DNA from 3 places in the Flavonifractor sp. An91 genome. Region 2 is predicted to be linked to each of the others. Evidence: riboswitches for the same ligand, from Rfam matches in the RefSeq annotation. Region 2 holds a riboswitch; each other region holds the start of a gene.

Region 1 (7,799 bases), on a different contig from region 2:
TTCTAGAAAATGGATATATAAAAGAGGATTTTAAATATAGAAATGAGACCAAATAAAAAGGGAGGATTTCCTCCCAGGCGCATTCTAAATACAGAAAGACAGTTCCAAATTGCACAAAAAGATCGGGTATATTTTGTCGCGGTGTATAAGTGAACTTTCACAAAAGAACGTGATGATAGAGTAAGGGGAATTAGGTAGTATTTACAATGCGCTGCAAAAGAGGCCGGGGGGCTGTCTGCCGATTCTGAACCGGAAGATCTTGTCATAGTCTGTACCAATCAAATGGTAGGAGGTACGGGAATGAAGATCATTCTGCTGCGGCGAAAGCTGCTGGCGGTGCTGGCCTGTGTGTTGGCGGCCGCCGCCATGTTCTACATCGTCAATTATCCGGAGGTGGTAAGCGCGGCGGCTACCAAACGGCAGCTGCCCATCTACTGCGTCCAGCGGGATCAGAAGATGGTGGCTATCTCCTTCGACGCGGCCTGGGGAAATGAGGACACCCAGCAGCTCATTGATATTCTGGGCCAGTACCAGATCAAGGCCACCTTTTTTGTGGTGGGGGACTGGGTGGACAAATACCCCGAGTCGGTGAAGGCGCTCCATGATGCTGGTCATGAGATCATGAACCACTCCAACACCCACGCCCACTACAACAGTCTGTCCACGGAGGAAATCATTGCCGACGTGTCGGCCTGCAACGACAAGATCGAAGCCATCACCGGCGTACGGCCTACCCTGATCCGCTGTCCCTACGGGGAGTATGACGACCATGTGATTGCCGCCATCCGCTCCATGGGTATGGAGCCCATCCAGTGGGATGTAGATGGTTCCCAAACCGCTTCAAGCTATTGTACCCCAATGGATAGCGTCCGGTTTTGATGCCTATTAAGTATCCCCCTGATGACACAGATATGGCTCAAAATGTATGTTATCTGACGCTGTGTGCGGTTTACCCAATATCCCATCCAACGAGTGGGTCCGCCGAACAGGTCACCAAAAGCCATTATAAATTGAAACACTCCTAACATGAGTATAGGGCTGTACAAACAGCTTAAATCATCATGTTAGGAGTAATTTTATATGAAGATCCACTATGACGTAAGAGAAGCCATGGACGCGCTTCAGTTAAAGATGTTACGCAAACATCAGATTCATCCCATCAGCAGCATCCTGAAGGGACGGGATACCCTGGTTATCGCACCTACCGGTTCAGGCAAGTCAGCCATCTTCCAGGTACCTGCTCTGGTCATGCACCGGAAGCACCATACCTGGACGATGGTCATCGAGCCTACCCTGTCTCTGATGGAGGATCAGGTGCAGGCGCTCAATGCCAAGGGGATCCGCGCCAATCAGATCTCAGGCAATCATCCCATGGAGTATAATGCGACAAAAATGACCATGGACGGCCCTGTATATCTACAAGACCTCAGCGCTCCCTTTCTCTACATCACCCCGGAACGCCTGCAATCTAAACCGTTTCAAAAAGCCATCAAGGACAATCCACCCGGCCTGGTGGTGGTGGATGAGGCCCACTGTGTGCTGGACTGGGGCCACACCTTCCGCCCCAGCTATCTGGAGATCGGGAAGTGGCTGTCCACCCTGAAAAAGCGCCCGGTGGTTGCTGCCTTTACGGCTACAGCGCCGGAAACCTACCGTTCAGAGATCTGTGCGTTTCTGGGTATAGATGAGCCTGAGGTTTACGTCAACTCCCTGGAACGCTCCAATCTAATTCTGATCCGGGAGGACTGCTCCGCTATGACCATCCAGCGCCGCTTGTCACGACTCAAGTATCATCTCAAGAAGTACGGAAAAGAGGGCCGCCTAGTTATCTATTGTGCCACCCGAAAGTATGTGGATCTGGTTTCCAATTATCTCTCAAATCAGTTTCCCGGTGAGGTGGTCAAGTGCCATGCCTATATGGACCCGGATAAGCGGCAGCGAAATGAGTTGAAGTTTATCCACGGCAAGAAACGGATCATGGTAGCTTCCACTGCTTTCGGTATGGGTGTGGATGTGCCCGATATCCGCCTGGTAGTCCACTTCAATTTGCCCCTCAGCGTGACCGACTACTATCAGCAGATTGGGCGAGCGGGCCGGGATGGTAAGAAGTCCCGCTGTGTATTGCTCTATGCCGGTGAGGATCGGGATCTGAACGAAACTATCCTCTATAAAGAGGACTATGATGAATCTCTGCAAAAGCTGTTGCTGGACCGGCTGGACGAGATGATTGGGATCGTCACCGGTAAGGCCTGCATCATGCAGCAGGTGCTGGCTGCACTGGGTGAGAAGAAGCCCAACACCTGCCGTCACTGTACCAACTGCCAGCGGAACAGGAGGGGCTGACATGAAGCTGAAACAAGTCCGTCTGGGTATTCATACCATCGAACTGTATGCCCGAAAGCTCAAGTACCACCAGATCCAAAAGACCATCGATCACCTGGTGGACCAGGGATCCATCCAACAAATCTATTCCGATTCCTACTCCATTGACCGGCATTTGAAGAGCACCTATCTGGTGGCTCGGGGCGTCCGTATGCGCCTGCACCAAAGCCATAATAAATCCAACGGTATTTCCTTTGCGGTCAATCCATCCACCCTGCTGGCAGGATCCTATCAGCCGCTGGCGCTGTACCAGCCCACCAAGGAAAATGTGGTTGAGATGCAGTCACACCTTGCCGATATGTTCGAGGAAATTCATCTGAGCGATCATGAAATGCCTATCCTGGCCCCTGATGAGCTCAGTCTCAGCCGTATGGACCTGACCGTAGATTTATGGTTCAGCAAGGATACGGATCTCTCTTCGTTAATCCGCATATTTCGCAAATCCATGCTGCCGCGGCACTATAAGCGCCGTGAATTAGAGGGAAAACAGGACTATTTCTTTGAACTTGCTACCAAAGAGATCTCCTTTAAGGTTTACGACAAAGTCTATGAACTTACACAGAATGACCGCTGTCCCAAGAAGTACAGGAAGGAGAGAATCCTCCGGCTGGAAGTCAGCATGAGACGGGAGGCCTTTCTGGAGAAGTTGGGCTTAAAGCGGAAGGATGATCTGCTTGCCATGCTTAAGATGGGATATGACAACGTCTGCACCGTCATCAGCGAATTTCTGGACAAGCTGTTTCCTGCTTGCGGTATGCACTTGCCCTATCCGGAGGCAGAACGAAAGATCCAACAAAGTAAGCTGGATTCGGCGATCAAAGAACAGATGCTGTTTCTGCTGAAAAAGACGAGCCGCGGCGCCGGACTGGACACCGCAGCTCAGAAGTGGAAAGAAACCTATAGTGTTGTTGATATCCGAAAGTTTCATGCTCTGATGAAACAGTTTGATAAGCTCCAGGTCAATCCTGTGACCCTGACCAGCAGAGAACAGCAGGGAATCCCCTGCCTGCGGGCTGTCATAGAACAGGAGTTGGCACATGATCGTTTCCAGATAAAATCCCCGCAGATTTTATCTGGAAACGATCAGAAAAGGTCCGGAAATCGTTTGAAATAAGATGAGATCACCAACATTCATATAAGAAACGGTGATTTACGTTCAGACACCTGACACAGACTAGGCCGTTTTCAAATCACTTTAACAGGAGGTATCTCACATGAAGTATATTCCCTATCGTGACATGAAGGAGTTCTACACCATCCCGGAGTTGTGCCGTCTCTTCGAGATGGACAAGGCGGAGCTGAGACAATACGCCGACAAGTATGCCATCGGCCCGGTGGAGGACCCGTTCGGCAACTGGGGATTCCTCAAGGCTGACGTGCGGAAACTGCATAATGCCATCTACAAAGAGCAGCGGGGCTACCAGCCTAAAAGCAATAGCAGCTTCCAACAGGATCCCTGGGCATGAGCGAGATCCTAACTGTAAAGGAGGCGGCAGCATTGCTCAAAACCAGCCGCCAGCAGATCCGCAGGATGATCCAGAATGGAGAACTCCCGGCCGTCAAGGTCGGCCGGGAGTGGAGGATCAGCAGAAATGCCCTGCTGGATTATCTGGGGTTCCCGTACTGACGGGAACCCCCATTTTATTTAACCATCGTTTCTAAGAAACCAATCAGCGCCAGTTTTTGTTCCTCTGTGAGTTTGGTGATCTGGCGCAGCAGCCGGTCCTGCTCTCTATTCTGGTCGGACCGAATATCAAAGAAGTCCCGCAGAGAGATGTGCAGGGTGTCACAGATCAACTGAAGGTTTTCCACCGAGATCCCCTTCTCCCCCAATTCCACCGAGCGCAGGAAACTCTGGGATAACCCGCACAGATTGGCTAGGCGGTTGGTGGTCCAGCCGGCGGTTTCTCGCAATTCAGCAATGCGTCGTCCTATCTCCATATCGATGCTCCCATCTGTTTTACTATAACTTTAGCAAAATCTTTTGGGATTATTTACATCTATAGTTATATATGATATTCTTTTAAATATATACTGCATCTCATTTGAGATATCTATAGGAGGGAAGTTATGGAGCGCTTTTGCACAACGTGCGGGGCACCGCTGGGTCCCACTGATCAATTCTGTACATCCTGCGGCGCACCTGTGAATCCAGAGCCGGCCGGCAAAACCCGCTCGCAGGAGAAGGGATTTTTTTACCGGTTGTGGCATAACTACTATTTTGAAGTTGCAGCAGTAAAGATCAACCAGTTTACCAACTATGTCTATGCCGTTCTGGGCGGAATCCTGATCATTCTGGGGTTCTTTTGGGGCCATGGCTGGACTGTTATGGGGACAATTCTGGGCCTGATTGGCATGATCAATCTAGGCTATAACCGCAAACTCCGCCAGAGGCGGAAATATATGCCCTGTCCCACCTGCAATCATCGTATGGAACGCGGGCAGGCTTTCTGCCCCATCTGCGGCACGCATATCGAGAATCCGGGACAGCCCTATACCGTTCAGGATGCCGGCAACGAAGAGGCTGGCTGCAATGCCGGTACCATGAACCGGAAAAAGATCGGTATGCTGGCAGAGATCGCGCTTTTGATCGGGTTTGTGATCTTTCTGGCCAACGGTGGGGCAGGCATTCTTCGTTATGGATGGGATGCGGCGGTTGGCGGTCCGATCTATCAGATTCAAAATGTCACGCTGGACGAATATGGTCCTCAGACCATGAAAGAATTGATGGACGACAACTTGCGCAGCCCCACCTGGACCTCAGAATCCATTGATGAGGACGCCTCCAACGTCTATGTGGAAGGCTATATGCCCATTATGGGAGAGGATGTTCGGTTTCGCTTCTATTATGAGGACCAGAATGATGGAACCTTTGAATATTCCTTAAATCGAATCGACCTGCTGGATAGTCAGCAGACATCAAGTGACGTGTTTGATGTTATGTTATTCCTGGAGCTCATGTATGAAAATGCCGGTTGAGAAAAGAGTTTGCAATAAACTGTTATCCTGCGCCAAGTAAATCTGTGACAGGCAGTCAGGCAGAACTGGTGACCTGTCTGGAGCACTGGTCCCGGGAGAAAGGACGAACAGTCATCGGCGTACTCCACGACATCAGCCTCTCCCTGCCAGTGTGGTACGGATGTAGCCGGGTATATGCTTGACGCTCTCAAACGTTGGGAACAAGTCTCTTGACGTTTTAGAGTCTTAGTGATACGATACGATCAGAATTGAATCGGAATCTTTGTGGTTTCTGTTGCCTCCTGCTTAAGCTGCACGGTGCGGAAACTGGACAAGGGAACCGGGTGTGAATCCCGGACGGTAACCGCCGCTGTAAGCGCTGAGTCTGTATCCGTTGGCGAAAGCCAGTCATTGGGGAAACCTGAGAAGGCAGGATATGGACGCAGGAGAACTCCTCCGCAGGCGTAAGTCAGAAGACCTACAAGGAAAAGAGATCTGCTGCCCATATGGGTAGCAGGTGTCGTTTGGCTACACAGAAAAACGGCTGTGGCAATCATAAGGTTGCCGCAGCCGTTTTGTAATTTTCAGGAATATTACACCCTACAGTACGCTCCAAGAATGGTCATTGACAGCACTGCAGAAATCGGTTACAATGCAGACTGTGAGCAGGTCATATGCTTGACATATGCCAACTGACAAGCCGGTGAGAATCCGGCGCAGTCTTACCTCTACTGTATTTGGCCCCGGCCATAAGCCAGGATTGTCAGCCTGCTCCATGGTAATTGATCAAGGTGGTATCCATTGCCGATTTTTGCAGCCATATCCATGTCTGGAGATGGCTTGGGTTTCGTGCATTTATCATGTTCGAAGCCTCTGTTTGCAGGGATCGGCAATGGATATCTGCGCTTTACCGGCAGACACCATTGTCTGCCGGTTTTTTGTTTTTCAGGCTGCCGGAAGATCCTGGAGTTTGAAGGGGGGGTGAAGACCATCAGCAAACGAAGACAGGCTCGCCCGGCCAGACTTACGCCACGAGAGGCAGCGCAGTATGAGACGCCGGTGATCCGCCAGCGGGTGGCGGAGATGGCTGCCTTTTTCGGCATCGAGAACTGGTTCTATAAAAATGTAACGGAGCTGTCCGGCGGACAGAAGCAGCTGCTCAATCTGGCCTCCGTTATGGCTATGCAGCCCTCGGTTCTGATTCTGGACGAACCAACCTCCCAGCTGGACCCCATTGCGGCATCGGACTTTCTGGCCACCCTTGGACGCATCAACCGGGAGCTGGGTACGACCATCCTTCTGACGGAGCATCGTTTGGAAGATGCGTTTCCGCTGGCCACCCGGGTGGCCGTCATGGAGGAGGGGAAGCTGCTGTGCAGCGGTACGCCTGCCGAAGTGGGCACAGCCCTGCGGGCCAGCGGGCACACCATGTTCCTGGCCATGCCTACTGCGATGCGGGTGTGGGCAGCGGTGGAACAGGAAGGGATATGCCCGGTTACAGTCCGGGAGGGACGGGACTGGCTGACGGCCTACAGCGTGGAGCATCCGCCCTGTCCGCTGCCGCCAGAGCCATCTCGGGTCTACCCGGACGGCGCTGTACTAGAGGCGTCGGAGTTGTGGTTCAAGTATGAGAAAGACAGCCCCGACGTTGTGCGGGAACTGAACCTCACCCTAAAAAGGGGCGAGTTCTATGCGCTTATGGGTGGAAACGGCGCCGGGAAATCCACATCGCTGAAGCTGCTGGCTGGACTTTTGAAACCCTACCGGGGAACGGTAACCCATCAGGGGACGATTGGCGTTTTGCCTCAGAATCCCCAGACCCTCTTCGTGAAAAAACAGTTCAGGAAGATCTGGCGGAGATCCTGAACGGCAGCAAAGAGGAAAAGGCAAAGCGCATTGCCCGTGTGGTGGCCCTGTGCCGGCTGGAGGGGCTGCTGGAGCATCATCCCTATGACCTGTCCGGCGGAGAGCAGCAGCGGGCGGCATTGGCCAAAGTCCTGTTGCTGGATCCTGATATTCTTCTGATGGACGAACCAACCAAGGGGTTGGACGCAGAGTTCAAACAGGTTTTTGCGGAAATTTTGCAGGTGCTTTTGCGGCGGGGCGTTACAATCCTGATGGTCAGCCATGATATTGGATTCTGCGCCCGCTATGCTCACCGCTGTGCACTGTTTTTTGATGGAGGTACCGTGTCGGAAGGGACGCCCCGTGCCTTTTTTTCGGGGAACAGCTTTTATACGACCTCTGCCAACCGTATGGCACGGGATCAGGAGCCTGAGGCCATTACACCGGAGGATGTGATCGTTCTGTGCGGCGGGAAACTGCCGCCTGTACCGGAGTTGTCGGATGACATCTCGCCCCTGCCGGAGCCAACAGAAGTAAGCGCGGCAGGAAAGCCCAAAAAACTGCCGTGGTGGCGGAAACTTCTGGCGGCAATGTCTGGTGCTGTATCGCTGCTT
Region 2 (7,799 bases):
TGAGACCGTGCTGTACCAAGCTGGCTACCGTGATCACGTCCATGTTGCCGCCGGAGAGGACAGGCACCACGTTCTTGCCCTTGCACTTGAGGTGATTCAGGGCGGCAATGGGCAGCAGACCGGCATTTTCCACGATCATCTTGTGCTTTTCCATCATATCCAGGAAGGCATCTACCAGTTCGTCGTCGTCGATGGTGATGATGTCGTCGATGTTCTGCTGGATGTAGGGGAAGATCTGGTCGCCGGGGGTCTTGACCGCCACGCCGTCGGCAATGGTCTCCACCTTGTCCAGGGTGACCACATGACCGGCATCCAGGCTGGCCTTCATGGAGGCGGCCCCGGTGGGCTCCACGCCGATGACGGTGACGTTGGGGTTGAGCAGCTTGGCCAGGGTGGACACGCCGGTGGCCAGTCCGCCGCCGCCGATGGGCACCAGGATCACGTCCACGTCGGGCAGGTCCTGGAAGATTTCGTAAGAGATGGTGCCCTGGCCGGTGGCGATGGCGGGATCGTTGAAGGGATGGACGTAGGTCAGGCCCTCCTCCGCGGACAGCTTGGCGGCCAGCTCGGCGGCGTCGTCAAAGGTCTCGCCGTGGAGCACCACCTTGGCGCCGTAATCCTTGGTGTTGTTCACCTTCACCAGGGGAGTGGTGGTGGGCATGACGATGGTGGCGCTCACGCCGGCCTGCTGGGCGGCGTAGGCCACACCCTGGGCGTGGTTGCCGGCGGAGGCGGTGACCAGACCCTTGGCCTTTTCTTCCTCGGTCAAGGTGCTGATTTTATAGTAGGCGCCCCGGATCTTGTAGGCGCCGGTAACCTGCATATTTTCCGGCTTGATGTACACATGATTGCCGGTGGCCTTGGAAAAGGCGGTGCTGTAGACCAGACTGGTGTTCCGGATGACCCCGGAGAGCACGCTGCGGGCCTCCTTAAATTCTTTCAGGGTGAGCATGGGGCAAGACTTCCTCTCTCAAAACGGAATATCGGAATATGTTTTTAATGATACTGACTTTTTGAGGGAAAGTCAACGTGTTCTTGACAGGGGAATGGGGGAACGGTACAATGATTTGGAAGAACAAGCCGGCGCTGCCGGTATGGAATATGGAGGGACGCAGTCATGGCTGACAACATGGATTTTACCCCGGAGCTGACGCTGACCCCGGATCTGGGTACCGCCGCAGCGGAAGCGCCTGCCGCGCCTCAGTTGAGCCTGGACCCCAACGCCAGTGAGGAGGCCAAGGCCATTCAGTTGGACGAAAGCCAGCTCACCGAAGCTGAGCGCAAGATGGTGGATGACTTTGCCCAGAAGATCGATCTGACCGATACCAATCTGGTGCTCCAGTACGGCGCTGCGGCCCAGAAGAACATTGCCGGTTTCTCGGAAAATACCCTCAACTCGGTGCGTACCAAGGATCTGGGCGAGGTGGGACAGGCCCTGTCCTCTCTGGTGGTGGAGCTGAAGGGCTTCGGCGGCGAGGAGGACGAGAAGGGCTTCTTCGGCTTCTTCAAGAAGAAGCGCAACCAGCTGGAGGCCATGAAGGCCTCCTACTCCAAGGCGGAGACCAACGTAAACAAGATCGTGGAGGTGCTGGAGGCCCACCAGGTGACCCTGATGAAGGACATCGCCATGCTGGACCAGATGTACGACCTCAACACCAAATATTATAAGGAACTGACCATGTATATCCTGGCGGGCAAGAAGCGCCTGGCCCAGGTGCGGGCCGGAGAGCTGGAGCAGCTGCGTCAGAAGGCGGCCCAGAGCGGCGCCCAGGAGGACGCCCAGGCCTATAACGACCTGGCCAATATGTGCACCCGCTTTGAGAAGAAGATCCACGACCTGGAGCTGACCCGGATGATTTCCATCCAGATGGGGCCCCAGACCCGGCTGATCCAGAACAACGACACCCTGATGCTGGAGAAGATCCAGTCCTCTCTGGTGAACACCATCCCCCTGTGGAAGAGCCAGATGGTGCTGGCCCTGGGGCTGGAGCACTCCCGTCAGGCCACCGCCGCCCAGAGCGCGGTGACCAACATGACCAACGAACTGCTGCAAAAGAACGCCGATATGCTGAAAATGGGCACTTTGGAGACCGCCAAGGAGGCCGAGCGCTCCGTGGTGGACCTGGAGACCCTCCAGCATACCAACCAGCAGCTCATCTCCACCCTGGATGAGGTCATGAACATCCAGCAGGAGGGCGCCCAGAAGCGCCGGGAGGCCGAAGCGGAGCTGGGCCGTATCGAAGGCGAGCTGAAGCAGAAGCTTCTGGAATTGAGAGGCTAAGCAGGAACAATTAAAAGGCGCTGCAATATCATTGCAGCGCCTTTTTTGACATCAGATGGACATATCTTTTTGCTATCCTGTGAATGAAAGGAGAGGGGAGCCATGGCGGACCATATTCTGGTGGTGGAGGACGAGGCCCGTATCCGTGATATTATCCGGGATTACTTTACTGCCCACGGTCTGGACTGCGACCTGGCTCGGGACGGGGAGGAGGCGCTAGACCTGCTGCGGGACCACGACTACGATGCCATGCTGCTGGACGTGCTCATGCCAAACCTGGACGGCTTTTCGGTCTGCCGGGTGGTACGGGCCAAGAGCCGGATGCCCATCCTCTTCCTTACCGCTCTGGGCAGTGAAGAGGATGTGCTTCAGGGGTACGCCCTGGGCGCGGATGACTATGTGACCAAACCCTTCTCCCTGGCGGTGCTGCTGGCCAAGACAAGGGCGGTGATCCGCCGCAGCCGGGGAGCGGGAGACAGCGAGACTCTGAGGTGCGGGGTCATCGCCCTGGATCTGGCGGGGCGTACCTGCACCGTGGCGGGGAAGCCGGTAAGCCTGACCCGCCGGGAATATGATCTGCTGCTCTGCCTCATCCGCAACAAAGGTCAGGTGCTCAGCCGGGACCAGCTGCTGGACAAGGTGTGGGGCATCGACTTCGAGGGAGGCCAGCGGGCGGTGGATGTGCGGATCAAAAGCCTGCGCTTGGCCCTGGGGAGCGCCGGAAAGCAGATCAAGACGGTATTCAAGGCGGGGTATCGGATGGAGGGTGAGTAATATGAAGGACAAACGGCTGTTTTTCAGATGCTTTGCCAAATCGCTGCTGGTCTCTCTGCTCCTCTGGGGGGTGGCCATAGGCGCTATGCTCTGGGTCAATCACCAGTGGAGTTGGGAGGACATTATCAGTCAGCAGTATGAGCTTCCCAATGCCATCACGCAGGGAACCACCAGCTTTTCCATCCCCACTCCGCCTGAGGAGGGGGAGATTCCAGATTGGGAGAAGGACGAATTATCCGTCATGCTGACCATGAACAGCTGCGATACCCTGAAGAAGTACGGCGGGCAATTCTTTGTGCGGGTGTACGACCAGGAGGGGGAGCGGCTGGGACAGAGCCAGATGCTGGCAGGTCGCAGCGCGGTGTACCAGCCGGACGGGACGACGGAGCTGCGGTATCTCCTCTTTGACCCGGCCCTGACCGAGGAGGGGCAGATGGCAGCCGCCCGCATTCTGAACGGCTACTCTGACCACAGCTTCTGGACCGGTATCGGCCCGGACAAAATCGAACTGACCGGCTGGGAGGAGGGGGAGGTGATCTATGTCCGGACCCTCACTCTGCACTTTGGGGAGGAGCGGGTGGTACTGGCCGATTCCGACGCCCAACTCTTTCCCGACCGGGAGGCGGAGCACTTTCAGGCCATATGGCTGGAATGTTACTGTGCTCTGACGGGCCGGGGCGGGCCGGCGAGACGGCTGGAGCAGTATCGGGACATGGTGGCGCAGGTAGACGCTGTTGAAGCGGAAAATCCCCGGTGGATGTACGCATACTCCACCGGAACTTACACGATTTACAAGGGAAATGGAAACGCCGATCTGAGGGAGTACGGCGTGCATCCGGTGGCCTCCAACTATTGCCTGCCGGGGGATTACCTGCTGGCCGGCCTGGAGCCGGCGGCTCTGCTCACCCTGGCGGCGGCGGTGGCACTGGCCCTGTTCACCGCCTGGCTGGAGAGTCGGGCCATCCGGCGGGAACGGGCCTTCGTCCGGGGGGCGGCCCATGAACTCAAGACTCCTCTGGCGGTGCTGCGCACCCATGCCGAGGCCCTGCGGGAGGACATCGACCCCGCCAAGCGGGGCCAGTACCTGGACACCGTGGTGGCTGAGAGCGACCGGATGGCGGCCCTGGTGGGGAGCCTGATGGACCTGGCCCGGCTGGAAAGAGGCGGCAAGGTGGAGCGGGAGCCCCTGGATCTGGCTGCTCTGGTGGAGAATGGTGCTGCACGGCTGTCCCTGCTGGCGGAGGAAAAGAACATTGAACTGCGTACTCAACTGGCCCCGGCATCCATGCTGGGGGACCGGCTGCGGTTGGAAGAAGTGGTGGATGATCTGGCGGACAATGCCCTGCGCCACTGCACCCCCGGCGGCGCGGTGACCATTGCCCTGGCCCAAAAGGGACGGCGGATCACGCTGACCGTGGACAACGACGGCCCCGTCATCCCGCAAAAACATCTGGACCGCCTGTTCGAGCCCTTCTACCGGGGGGATGAGGGCCGCAGCCGGGCGGACGGAGGTACCGGTTTGGGCCTGGCCATTGTCCGGGCGGCGGTGGAGGCCCATGGAGGCCGCTGCTGGGCGGTCAACCGGACGGGGGGCGTGACCTTTACGGTGGTGCTGCCCGGGTTGCAATCGGAAACATGATGTGGTATCATTTCCTCAACAAGGTAGAAACGATTGTGAGGGAGTACCATGGGATATAACCGTCCTGAGTCCAAGTGGCTGGCACGGGATGCCATGCGGGGGGCCTATCCCCACCCCATGCTGGTGACGCTGGTGTATGTGCTGCTGACCGGTGTACTGAGCAGTGTGGTGCTGAATTTTGTATCTGAGCCTTTTCAGGCTGCCTATTTTTATCTGACAGAGACCAACTATGAAGTGGAAGAGATCCTGACCGCCATCTTTACCCCCCAGCGTATTGCGGTGATTCTGGTTATGGAGCTGCTGCTGGCGCTCTATAGCTGGGTGATGGATTACGGATATACCTCCTATAGCCTGCGATTGACCCGGCGGGAAGGTCCCAGCTACCGAAATCTGCTGGATGGCTTTTATACGATAGGACGGGCACTGGCTGTGAATTTCCTGTCGGCCCTGTTTGTGTTCCTGTGGGGGCTCATCGGTATGGCGGTCTATGTGGGCTTTGTGTTCCTGGCCTATCTAATGCACAGCGTCACCCTGATCCTTGTCGGCGCTTTAATCATGCTGGTTTGGATGATTGCCATATCCTATCGTTACCGGCTGGCGGTCTACTTTCTGCTGGACCACCCGGAGATGGGCGCCCTGGAGGCCATTCGCCACAGCCGCAGCGCCATGCGGGGCAATATCATGGCACTGTTCGTACAGGACCTGTCCTTCCTGGGATGGCTGATTTTGTCTCCCTTCACCCTGGGTATTCTGAGCCTGTGGATCGGCCCCTATATGGGGGCGGCCAATGCCAATTTTTATAACTGGGTGGTGTATGGAGCCTTTCCTCAGCGGCCTCAGCCCGGCGGGTGGAACGGACCTTACGGCGGGATGTAACCAAAGTAAGCATTGTATTTTCGGACGAAGATGATATAATAGAAACAACAACTGAATCCAATCAGCGGTTGGTAGCTATCCGTCCTCAGGGGCGGAGCTTTCAATGGGAATGCGGTGCAAGTCCGCAGCAGCCCTCTCTACTGTAAGGATGACGAGCGCTCATAAGGTCACTGTCCGGGTACGGATGGGAAGACGGGCGTAAGGTTGAATCCAAGCCAGGAGACCAGCCAGCCGCGACGGTAACGCGCATATTCGGCGGGGAAATGGCGCGTGACAGCACAGGCGTTTGAGCTGATGAAAAAAGAGTTTCCCGTCCGGGAAACTCTTTTCTTTTGCTATGGCCTGGGCCATAGATGTCCCCGCCGGAATCCATTTGCAGCGGCAGGGAGGTAGTAAAGCTATGGAACGGACCGGAAAGAACAGATTGTCCCAGCGGGAATTGAATGAATATCGCCAGTGGCTGGCGGAACTGGAGGAGGAGATGACCGATACGCCCGGATTATCTCAGCAGCTGGATGGAGATCTTACCCTCTATTTTTCCCCGGAATGTCCCATTGGCAGACAGGTGTATACCAGCTTTTCCGACGAAGAACTATTGGAGTCACTGGTGGAGACCATGGAGGGGCGCAATGGTTCGCCCCGTCCGGAACGGCTGCTGTGCGTCTACCGCTGGTATCTGGAAAAGCGCTTTGGTTCCCTCCATCATGCCTGTTGGCGGGCCCGGGGCAGGAGCCGCCAGCAGGCGGCAGAGCGGATGTGGCCGGCGGACTGGCCCGAGCGGGTGGACACCCTGCCCTTCCTGAAGCGGTGCGCGTCCCGGGGCGTATGCCTGGATGAGGATGCCCGACAAACACTGGGGGAGTACTGCGCGGCGGTCCGACGGACAGGTCAGCCTCCCTGCCGGGAGGAGCTGCCCGGGGAGCTGGATGTATTGTTCAGACAAGTGGGCTGCACCTGGCAGACCGGACTGGAACTGCTGGGCATTCCTGCGCTGAGCAAGTCTGTGCGCCGGCATATGCGGCGTTATTGGGCGCGGAATGTTAGCCATGCCTGAAGCCGGAGGGGAAGGACCTTCCTGATACCGCCGTCTCAGAAGGATCTATATCCTGCTGGCTTCTGCCGAGGGGTATTTGGCCTCGGCACGCATAGCGGTCACCATTGTGAGGTGACCCGGCGGGCGTTTCTCTTGTATGGGACGGAGAAAGCTGGTATACTATAACCTGAGATTTTATGTCCGGTGTGCCGGACAGCAGGAGGTCCTTTCATGAAGCTTATGGTCATTGACGGCAATTCCATCATCAACCGGGCCTTTTACGGCATCAAGCTGCTCACCACCAAGGACGGCACCCCCACCAACGCCGTCTATGGCTTCGTGAACATCCTGCTCAAGCTGATAGACGAGGAGCGGCCAGACGCCCTGTGTGTCACCTTTGACCGAAAGGCCCCCACCTTCCGCCACCTGGCCTATGAAGGCTATAAGGCCCAGCGGAAGGGGATGCCGGAGGAGTTGGCGGCTCAATTGCCTATCCTGAAGCAGGTACTGGAGGCCATGAACATCCCTCGCTATGAGATGGATGGCTGGGAGGCCGACGACCTCATCGGTACCATCTCGGTGAAGGATACCGCCGCCGGGTGGAATACCGTCATCGTCACCGGCGACAAGGACTCCCTCCAGCTGGTCACCGATACCACCCGGGTGAAGCTGGTGTCCACCCGTATGGGCCAGACCACCACCAAGGAGATGACCCCCGAGGCCTTCCGGGAGGCCTACGGCTTTGATCCCATCCACATGGTGGACCTGAAGGCACTGATGGGGGATACCAGCGATAACATCCCCGGTGTCAAGGGGATCGGTGAAAAGACCGCCATGGACCTGATCCAGCGCTACCACAGCGTGGAAGCCATTTATCAGGATCTGGACAGCGTAGAGGCCAAGCCTGCCGTGCTTAAGAAACTGACCGAAGGGGCAGACCAGGCTAAAATGTCCTACGACCTGGCCCTCATCCACTGCGATGCCCCCATCGACTTCACCCCCGAGGCCAACCTGCGGAAGGAACCCAATGCCGCCGTCCTGTACGAGTTTTTCCTCAAGCTGGAGTTCAATAAGCTCATCGACAAGCTGGGCCTCAGCGCGCCTCAGGGGGAGGTGCAGCAGGAGGAACAGTTTACCGGCACCTGCACCAGTGAAGATGTCACCGATTTGAACCGGGCAGAGGAGCTGTTGTCTAT
Region 3 (7,799 bases), on a different contig from region 2:
CGGAATTCCTTCTGCTTGGAGGCTTCTCCCTTTTTTACCTGGGCGGTCAGGGTGATTTCCAGCTTGCCGTTTTCCGGAAGGGTGAGCGCACCGTCAGGCAGTGAAATACCGCCCTCCGGCGATGTCGTCCAGGTGATGGCACTGCCATGCTCGCCCTGTCCGGGCAGTTTCAGGGTGAGGGCATTCCGGATCTGGTAGATACCCTGGCTGTCGGCGGAGAGAGTCTTGCCGTCTGTTGTTTGCAGGTTCAGCGCCGCCAGATCCGCCGCCGCGTCCTCCTCATCGGTGCTCACCACCGGCGCGCTGCCGCCCTGCCAGCTGAGGATGGGGAAGCCGCTGTTGACCCCGTCGGTATCCATATGGAAGGCGCTGCCCAGTTCGTAGGCAAAGGCATCGGTTCGCATCTCGTCAGCGCTGATTGCCTTGGTATCAGGCGCAGTGGACGCGGTATTGTCGGCAACGGCGGGAATGGATCCGTTGGGAAGGAAGAAGATATTCTCCACCGTGCCCGCATTGGTGCCGATCACAAGGCCGATGCCATTCTCAGGGCCGGTGACCGTGCCGGAAAAATAGGTATTTCGCAGCGTGCCGTCCGCATACAGGGTACCCACCAGACCGCCCAGGGCGGAGTTGGTATCGCGGCTGGAATCGGCCCAGACGCTTCCCGTGGCGTAGCAGTTTTCAATGATGCCGTAGGCATAGCCGGCAATGAAACCGGTATGCAATGCGGTATTATACGACGCGGTATTGTTCTTGAGCTCCGCCGAAACAGCGCAGCCGCGGATGCTGCTGCCTTTCTGCGCTCGGCCGGCGATGGCGCCCAGACTGACAGAACCATAGGAGGGGCCGTAGTTCGTGACACTGCCCTCAAAAGCGCAGTTTTCCACAGTTCCCGAAAGCGTGCTGACAATGCCGCCCAGGTGACCGCTGTCGGTAATGCTGCCCATTACCACAAGATTTTTGACGGTTCCATTTGCGTCCACTGAGTCAAAGAGCGGCGCGGTGACGCCGGAGATTACATGCCCGCCGCCGTCCAGAGTTCCGGCAAATTGCTTGATGCCGGTCCAGGGCTTTCCGTTGAGATTGATATTGGCAGTCAGTTGACCCTTAAGGCCGGTTTCGCTCTCTGTCTGCTGGGCAAACCAGGCCAACTCCGCCGCACTGCCGATCTGGTAGACGCCTTCTGCCTGCGTGGGCTCGGTCACAGCTGTGCCGTCCCAGCCCTCACCGGCATCCGTCAGGGCGCTCACTTCGATGGTGCGTTCCTCCGTCAGCGTAAAGCTGCCGCGGCTGGGCAGGCAGTTCGTCTTGGTGACTTCATAAGAGTAAGTCTCTCCGGCAGGCAGGGTAAACACATTTCCCTGACGGAAGGCATCCATGCTGCCGGCGGTGGGGTGCGTTACCGTAAGGGAAGCGCCCTCCGGCATCCGGAAGGTCACCTTGCAAGTCGGAAGTTTGTTCAGAGAGACGGTCACGCTGCTCTGGTCGGGAATCGAAAAGCTGCCCTGGGTCGTCTCGTATCCGAAAGCCGAGGCGGTATATTTATACGCGCCCTCCGGCAGAAGATAGGTGCCGTCACTCTGGGGCGCAACGGTCTCTCCCTTGGAATTGCGCACCGTAAAGGCGCCGCCCTCCGGCAGGCCGGTATAGGTCAGCGGGTACAGAGCGGTCACACGGAAATTTTTGAGGTAAACCGCATCACTGCCTTGATTTCCACCGCTGTCCTTTTCATATTGAAAGGTCAGGGAGTCGCCGGCGGCTACGGAAACAGCAAACTGCGTCCATTCCCCATTGCCGCTGGCAGTGATCAACGTGTCCGTCCCATGCTTCAGCGTGAATTTGTCATAATTCGCTTCCGAAGACACCCGATAAGCAAAATCCAGCCGGGCAGCCTGGGAGAAGGTGAGGGTCATGGCAGCGGACGAACTGCTCGTTCCGGCGTTATCGGATATTAGCCCGCCGTCCTGCTCCCTGTCCCGGACAAAGCCGTAGCGTGTGCCGTTCTCGGCGGTTATGGCAGGGGAAATTGCCTTAAAGTAGTCGGAAAGTGTCCACTGGCGTTCCAGGGTCACCGGGACGGTGACCGGTTCCTCTCCCACCGTAAAGGAACCGCTGGCCGGCTCACAGCCCTCGCAGCTGATCGTGTAGGTGTATTCGCCGGCCGGCAGCTGATACACATTGGCCTCGTCTCCGCTGTGGGCGACCGGTTCCCCCTGGAAGAGGACGCTGATCGTATACGGCGCGGAAATGTCCTCCGGACGGGTAATCTGGAACGTGACGGCTTGCCGGGTGCTGGCATCCAGCGTCACCGCCTGCTTCACGTCAGCGCCGTCCACGGTGATCTGCCCCATCCGCTCCGCATAGCCAAAGCAGGATACCGTGTAGTCATATGTGCCGTCGGCCAGCGCATAGATCACTGTTCCATTGCTGTTGGAGACAGGTTCGATAGTTTCTTCGCCGTTCTGTGCTTTCAGGATCATCTGGGCATTTTCCGGACTAAGGGTAAATGTCGCGGTATGCTGGGTTTCCAGCGTAAAGTCTCTCAGATAGACGCAGTCGTCTCCCTTGTCACCACTGGAGTCCTTGACATAGGTCAGCGTGACCATGTCGCCGCCTTTTACATCCAGGGTGTGCTTCGTCCAGTCTATTTCTCCGCCGACTTTGGAGCCTTTATTGATGACGAGACCGTCATATATAGTCCAGGAACCCTCGGACGACACCTTGTACCAGAAGGAAAGGCTGCCCTGGGCAACGGATTCGTCAATCGTAATGGTCACGGTGACCTGCGAATTGCCCTGCCCCTTGCTGTTGGAGCGGAGAACGCCGTCCTCTTCCACAAACTCCTGACCGGGCTCTCCTTGATACTTGTCGTTATGGGTGTATACCACCTGGGCTTTCCCGGCCAGAGCGTTGAACACGGTACTGGGGAAGGGTTTTTCTGCTACGGAAACCTGGAATTCTGCTCTGCTTCCGTAATAGGTAACCATAACGGTCTTTACCCCGGCTGCCGAGGAATCAAAGCCGCTGACAGTGAAGCCCTCGGAGACTTCCCCGGTGGAGCCGTCGGAGTAGCTGACTGTCACTACAAGGCCGGCAGTGTCCAGTGCGTCACCAACATAATAGGCCGTCTTGGCGGGCTGGGTTTTGACCGCAATGCCGGTGACCGTTTTCAGGGAAACCGTCTCAATTTTGCTCTCGGAAAGAGAAATGCTTCCCTGCGCGCCTTCCACCTGCTCCGATGCCGGCGTCACCACGTAGTCATAGGTCTTGTTCAGAAGCAGGGTATAGATTCCGTTTTGTCCGGCGGTCATTTCCTGGCCGTCCAGCGTCACGGTGATGGTGTAATCCTCCGCACCGTCAATCTGGAAGCGCAGGGTACCCCACTGGCTCTCGTCCTGTTGAAGGGTGATGGAACCTACCTGGATTTCCGCACTGCTGTTGGCCTGCTCTTCGGAAATGGTAAGCGCTCCGTTCTGGGATGTATAGCCCTCACAGCTGACCGTGTAGGTGTAGCTGCCGGCGGCCAGGGAGGCGGTTCGCGTCTCCCCCTGGCTGGAGGAATACACGACGGTGTCGCCACTGCGGATGGTCAGTTCTGCCGCGGACGGCGCGATGGTAAACACAGCGGAAGCGGTCGAGATCTGCCAGGACAGAACCGGATACTCCCCGGCCTTTACTCGGAAGCCCTCGCCCAACACGGTGGCAAAGTCCGCACCCTTCATCTCCTCCGATGTTTTAGCAGCAGCCGTCTGGTTGTTGCCGTTGATACCAGTGGTGCAGCTGGAATCCAGATAATGGCAGTTTTCCGCTGTGGAATTGTACATCCATCCGGCAATGGCGCCAAAATTGGTGGCCTTTTCCTGCACGGTAATGGCACCAGTGCTATAACAGTTGTTCAGGCTGCTGCCGCGACCGTAATCATCTCCTGCGTAGCCGACGATACCGCCCAGGTTTGCACCGGAACGGTTCCGTTGGCTGGAAATCTCACCCTGGTTATAGCAGTTGGTAATGGCTGTGGCCTTGATTTGACCGGCAATACCGCCGGCGTAGCGCTCCCCCCCGCTGAGCGCCACGCTGCCGGTGTTGCCGCAGCTGGTGATGCTGCCGCCGATACACTGTCCCGCGATGCCGGCCGCATACTCGCTGCTGGCGGTGACGGACGCTGTATTCAGGCAGTTTTCAATCGTACCGGCGCTGAGGCCCGCGATACCGCCCACCTGATCGGTACCACTGACCGAACCGTCAGTGATGATATTGTGGATGGTCGCGCCGGAGGACAACTCGGAAAAGAGCCCCAGCTTGCTGTCGCCGGAGATGGCGAGGGTTACCTTGTGCCCTCCGCCATCAAAGCTGCCGCTGAAAGCCTGCCCATAGGGAGCGGACACCGTAATGTCACTTGTCAGAATATAATTCCCACTTGGATCCATGGCGGCAAAATCCTCGGGGCTAGACACCGGCTGCACCGTGCCGGAGGCCAGTGCCGCCGACGGCAGAAGGCCGAGGGTCAGGCACAGCACCAGGAAAAACGAAAGAATCCTTTTTTTCACAAAGCTCCACTCCTTTAAACCATTTTATAAAAACTGTTTTTAAAAAACAGGGCTTTTGGAACGGGGCCGTACCTGACAAAAAAGGAGCGGACAATTCTGTCCGCTCCTGTGTCGTCACTGCGTGAAAGCGACAACACAAACGTGCTGCCGCATAAGGCGTTTTTGTCAGAGCAGCCCCGGAGATCCGGGGGTAAGCTCTTAGTAGGTCTTCTGACTGATGTGTCCAGGCGGAGCTATGCCCGCCAACGCAAATCCGCCGCCTTCCCAGCTAAGCCATTACAGCCGCCAGTGACCTGCTTTCGCAGAAAACGGATTTGCTCCACAATCACAGCTATAGAATCGCCCCTTTGCCGCCGTTTTCACGGACGGGTCGCGGACGAAACATGTCCAGGATTCTCACCTGATTCCCTTGTTCAGAAACAAGGATGCGTGTCCAGCTCATAAAAGCCGGGTCGCGCATTTGCCACAAAAGCCGGATTTCATATTTAATTTTCCTTGTTGCTTTTGCATTATAGCACAAGCCGTACCAAAATGCTATTCTGTTTTTGCTATTTTTTAAATTTCTTCAGAGAGGAGCCCTTGGAACTCTGTTTCTAAACAAACTAAAGAGCGTTTGACAACCTGCATAAGGCGTGCTATGCTATATTTAGATTCATTCTTGGTTCCAGGCCCGGCGTTTGCCGCCGGTTTGAAAATTTCATATCACTGTATCTATTGCATGGTGTGGCTGTTTGCTGTAACGATCCTGCCGACAAGGATCAGGCAGCAGCTAAAACGAATGGGATATCCAAGTCCCGCGCGACCGGCACTGTGTACGTGAGGCCATTCCGAAGCGGCGTATGCCGTCTGGACGAAAGTCCGCCATTGCAGGGAACGACCCTGTGAGAAGGTAGGAAATGGACGCAGAGAGCCAAGCTCTCATAACGTAAGTCAGGAGACTTGCACCATGGCAGGATGCAGGGGGAAACAGCGGGCGTGTCCTCCGTTGTATACGTTGCTTTGCTCGCTGGCCTTCTTGTTAGGGCCAGCGTGTTTTTGTCAGAAGGAGGTGCCGTCCGGGCACCTCCTTTTTCTGTTTCACCGCCGGTCAGGGTATCACATGAGTGATGTGTCAATCAGTAAAATGAAAGGAGAAGCGGTATGGAATCATCGACGTCCGAAAAGCACTTTCAGTTCTTTTCCAACAGCAAATGCGAATACTTCCCCTTCCACCCCACCAATGACCCGGAAAACTTTAACTGCCTGTTCTGCTACTGCCCGCTGCATGCACTGGGAGACAAATGCGGCGGAAACTTCACCTATATTGCCGGGGGGATTAAGGATTGCAGCGGCTGCTTGATTCCCCATCGCAGGGAGGGTTATGACTATATCATCGGCAAGTATGGCGAGATCAAAAAACTGGCGCAAAAAACCAACTGACAGGAGGCAAGCGTTATGATAAGTCGAACCTGGTTTGAAAATCCGGATCATGTGGTATACGCCGTAAAGGATGAGGTGATCCCCCGACTCTCCCGGGAGCTGGGAATCAGCGATCTGGCCCAGCGGATCGAGGATTTCAGCAAGGCTCCCACTCAGGAGGGGGAAAACATCAAGGGGCTCAAACGCACCACCTTGAAGCTGATGGTTCCCAACCTGGTTTTCCGGGAGCCCATCGAAATGGGTGAAAATGTATGGATCTATATGGGTGAGCTCTGTCCGGCCTATTGTTTGTACACGCCCTGGGAAAAATAGAAAAAGCACATGGCCTGTACCCGACGCAGGGACAGGCCATGTGCTTTTCTGTATGTCCGAATACCGTTAAGATACCTGCTCCCAACGCTTGAGGGAGGCCATCATATATGAGGCTACATCCATATCATAAACCTCATGGAGAAACGCTCTTGTCAGAACCATATTGGCAGGCCCCATCCCTGCCACAGAACCATTTTTCAAAAACAGAAGCTGATCAGAAAGCATCAGAGAAAGATTGATGTCATGGAGTACTCCGATGACCGTCCGTCCTTTTTCCTGAGACCAGTTTTTAAGATAGCTTACCAGTTCTGTCTGATGCTTCAGATCCAGGTGGTTGGTGGGTTCATCCAGTAAAATGATCTCCGGTTCCTGGGCCAGCGTCCGGGCCAAAAATACCCGCTGGAGCTGACCGCCCGACAGTTCGGAGATCTGACACTCCTTCAGTGACTCCAACCCGGTGGCCCGCAAGTACTGCTCCACACACTGCTTGTCCTCTCTGGAAGGGGATGCAAAAAGCCCCCGGCGCAGCTTCTGATACCGGCCCATCATCACTGTTTCATAGACAGAAAAGGAAAAATAGACGGTGCTCATTTGGCTCATCATGGCCATGTGAGACGCAATCTCCGGCCGGCGCATGGCGGCCACCGGCTTCCCATCCAGGGTCAGTTCCCCGCGACTGTCCAGAAGCCCGGAGATGGTACGCAGCAATGTGCTTTTCCCGCAGCCGTTTGGCCCCAGAATGCACAGATTTTGTCCCAGAGGCAAATCAAAGGTAATATCGTGCAGAATGTCTCCGTTTCCATATCCGGCACAAATATTTTTCAGATGCAGCATGGAAACTCCACCTCATTTCAGCTTTCTGCCGCGGAAGAACACCAGTGCGAAGAAGGGAGCGCCTACCAGTGCCGTCACGGCCCCTACAGGAATAATCGTGGGCGCCATCACCGTGCGGGAAATCAACTCCGCCAACATCAGAAATGTGCCGCCGAACAAAGCGGACAAGGGCAGCACTAGACGGTGGGAGGAACCGAAGATCCGCCGCACAACATGGGGCGCGATCAGATCCACAAAACCAATAACACCCACCAGCGACACCGCCGTGCCGGTCAGCAGGGCGGCAATGCCGATCAAAAGGAGTTTGATCCGCTTGAGATCCACGCCGATGGACATGGCCTGCTCCTCTCCAAAGCTCATGATATCCATCTCCGGAGTAAAGCGCTGCAATACCAGCATGGAGATGACCAGAACCGGGAACATCACTGCCACATGGGACCAGTTCCGGCCAGTGAAGCCGCCCATCTGCCAGAAGACCATCTGCTGCAGGTGCTCCCGGGACAGAGCGGTGATCAGCGTCAGAATGGCGTTGACAAAGAGAGAGAACACCATACCCACCAGGATGACCGTCTGATTCTCCATCTTGCCGTCCAGCCGGGCGGCAAAGGCCAGGGCCAGAAACACCGTGGCCAGCCCCCCGGAAAAGCCCGCTGCCGGCAGGGTGAACAGGCTCCCCAGAAGCGGGAA

What was found. Region 2 has a riboswitch for cobalamin ahead of B5G42_RS02585 (hypothetical protein). Riboswitches for the same ligand answer to the same signal wherever they lie in the genome.
Positions count from the first base shown of each region.
Region 1: linked by a shared signal. The riboswitch ahead of B5G42_RS18860 (ATP-binding cassette domain-containing protein) and the one ahead of B5G42_RS02585 (hypothetical protein) in region 2 are both predicted to bind cobalamin.
Region 3: linked by a shared signal. The riboswitch ahead of B5G42_RS14315 (S-layer homology domain-containing protein) and the one ahead of B5G42_RS02585 (hypothetical protein) in region 2 are both predicted to bind cobalamin.

Region 1 covers NZ_NFHA01000011.1:81,551-89,349, forward strand. The annotation lists gene B5G42_RS08445 (polysaccharide deacetylase family protein) at 301-879, shown strand; gene B5G42_RS08450 (RecQ family ATP-dependent DNA helicase) at 1,081-2,343, shown strand; gene B5G42_RS08455 (hypothetical protein) at 2,345-3,496, shown strand; gene B5G42_RS08460 (MerR family transcriptional regulator) at 3,597-3,848, shown strand; gene B5G42_RS08465 (helix-turn-helix domain-containing protein) at 3,845-4,009, shown strand; gene B5G42_RS08470 (helix-turn-helix domain-containing protein) at 4,024-4,323, opposite strand; gene B5G42_RS08475 (zinc-ribbon domain-containing protein) at 4,453-5,361, shown strand; gene B5G42_RS18130 (hypothetical protein) at 5,406-5,543, shown strand; cobalamin riboswitch at 5,609-5,841, shown strand; cobalamin riboswitch at 5,991-6,127, shown strand; gene B5G42_RS18860 (ATP-binding cassette domain-containing protein) at 6,322-7,206, shown strand; gene B5G42_RS18865 (ECF transporter S component) at 7,203-7,799, shown strand, end outside.
Region 2 covers NZ_NFHA01000002.1:180,819-188,617, reverse strand. The annotation lists gene ilvA (threonine ammonia-lyase) at 1-952, opposite strand, end outside; gene B5G42_RS02605 (toxic anion resistance protein) at 1,118-2,281, shown strand; gene B5G42_RS02600 (response regulator transcription factor) at 2,384-3,055, shown strand; gene B5G42_RS02595 (sensor histidine kinase) at 3,057-4,694, shown strand; gene B5G42_RS02590 (DUF975 family protein) at 4,743-5,570, shown strand; cobalamin riboswitch at 5,623-5,817, shown strand; gene B5G42_RS02585 (hypothetical protein) at 5,971-6,624, shown strand; gene polA (DNA polymerase I) at 6,835-7,799, shown strand, end outside.
Region 3 covers NZ_NFHA01000031.1:1,461-9,259, reverse strand. The annotation lists gene B5G42_RS14315 (S-layer homology domain-containing protein) at 1-4,547, opposite strand, end outside; cobalamin riboswitch at 4,730-5,004, opposite strand; cobalamin riboswitch at 5,252-5,509, shown strand; gene B5G42_RS14310 (cysteine-rich small domain-containing protein) at 5,688-5,966, shown strand; gene B5G42_RS14305 (hypothetical protein) at 5,982-6,278, shown strand; gene B5G42_RS14300 (ABC transporter ATP-binding protein) at 6,345-7,112, opposite strand; gene B5G42_RS14295 (FecCD family ABC transporter permease) at 7,125-7,799, opposite strand, start outside.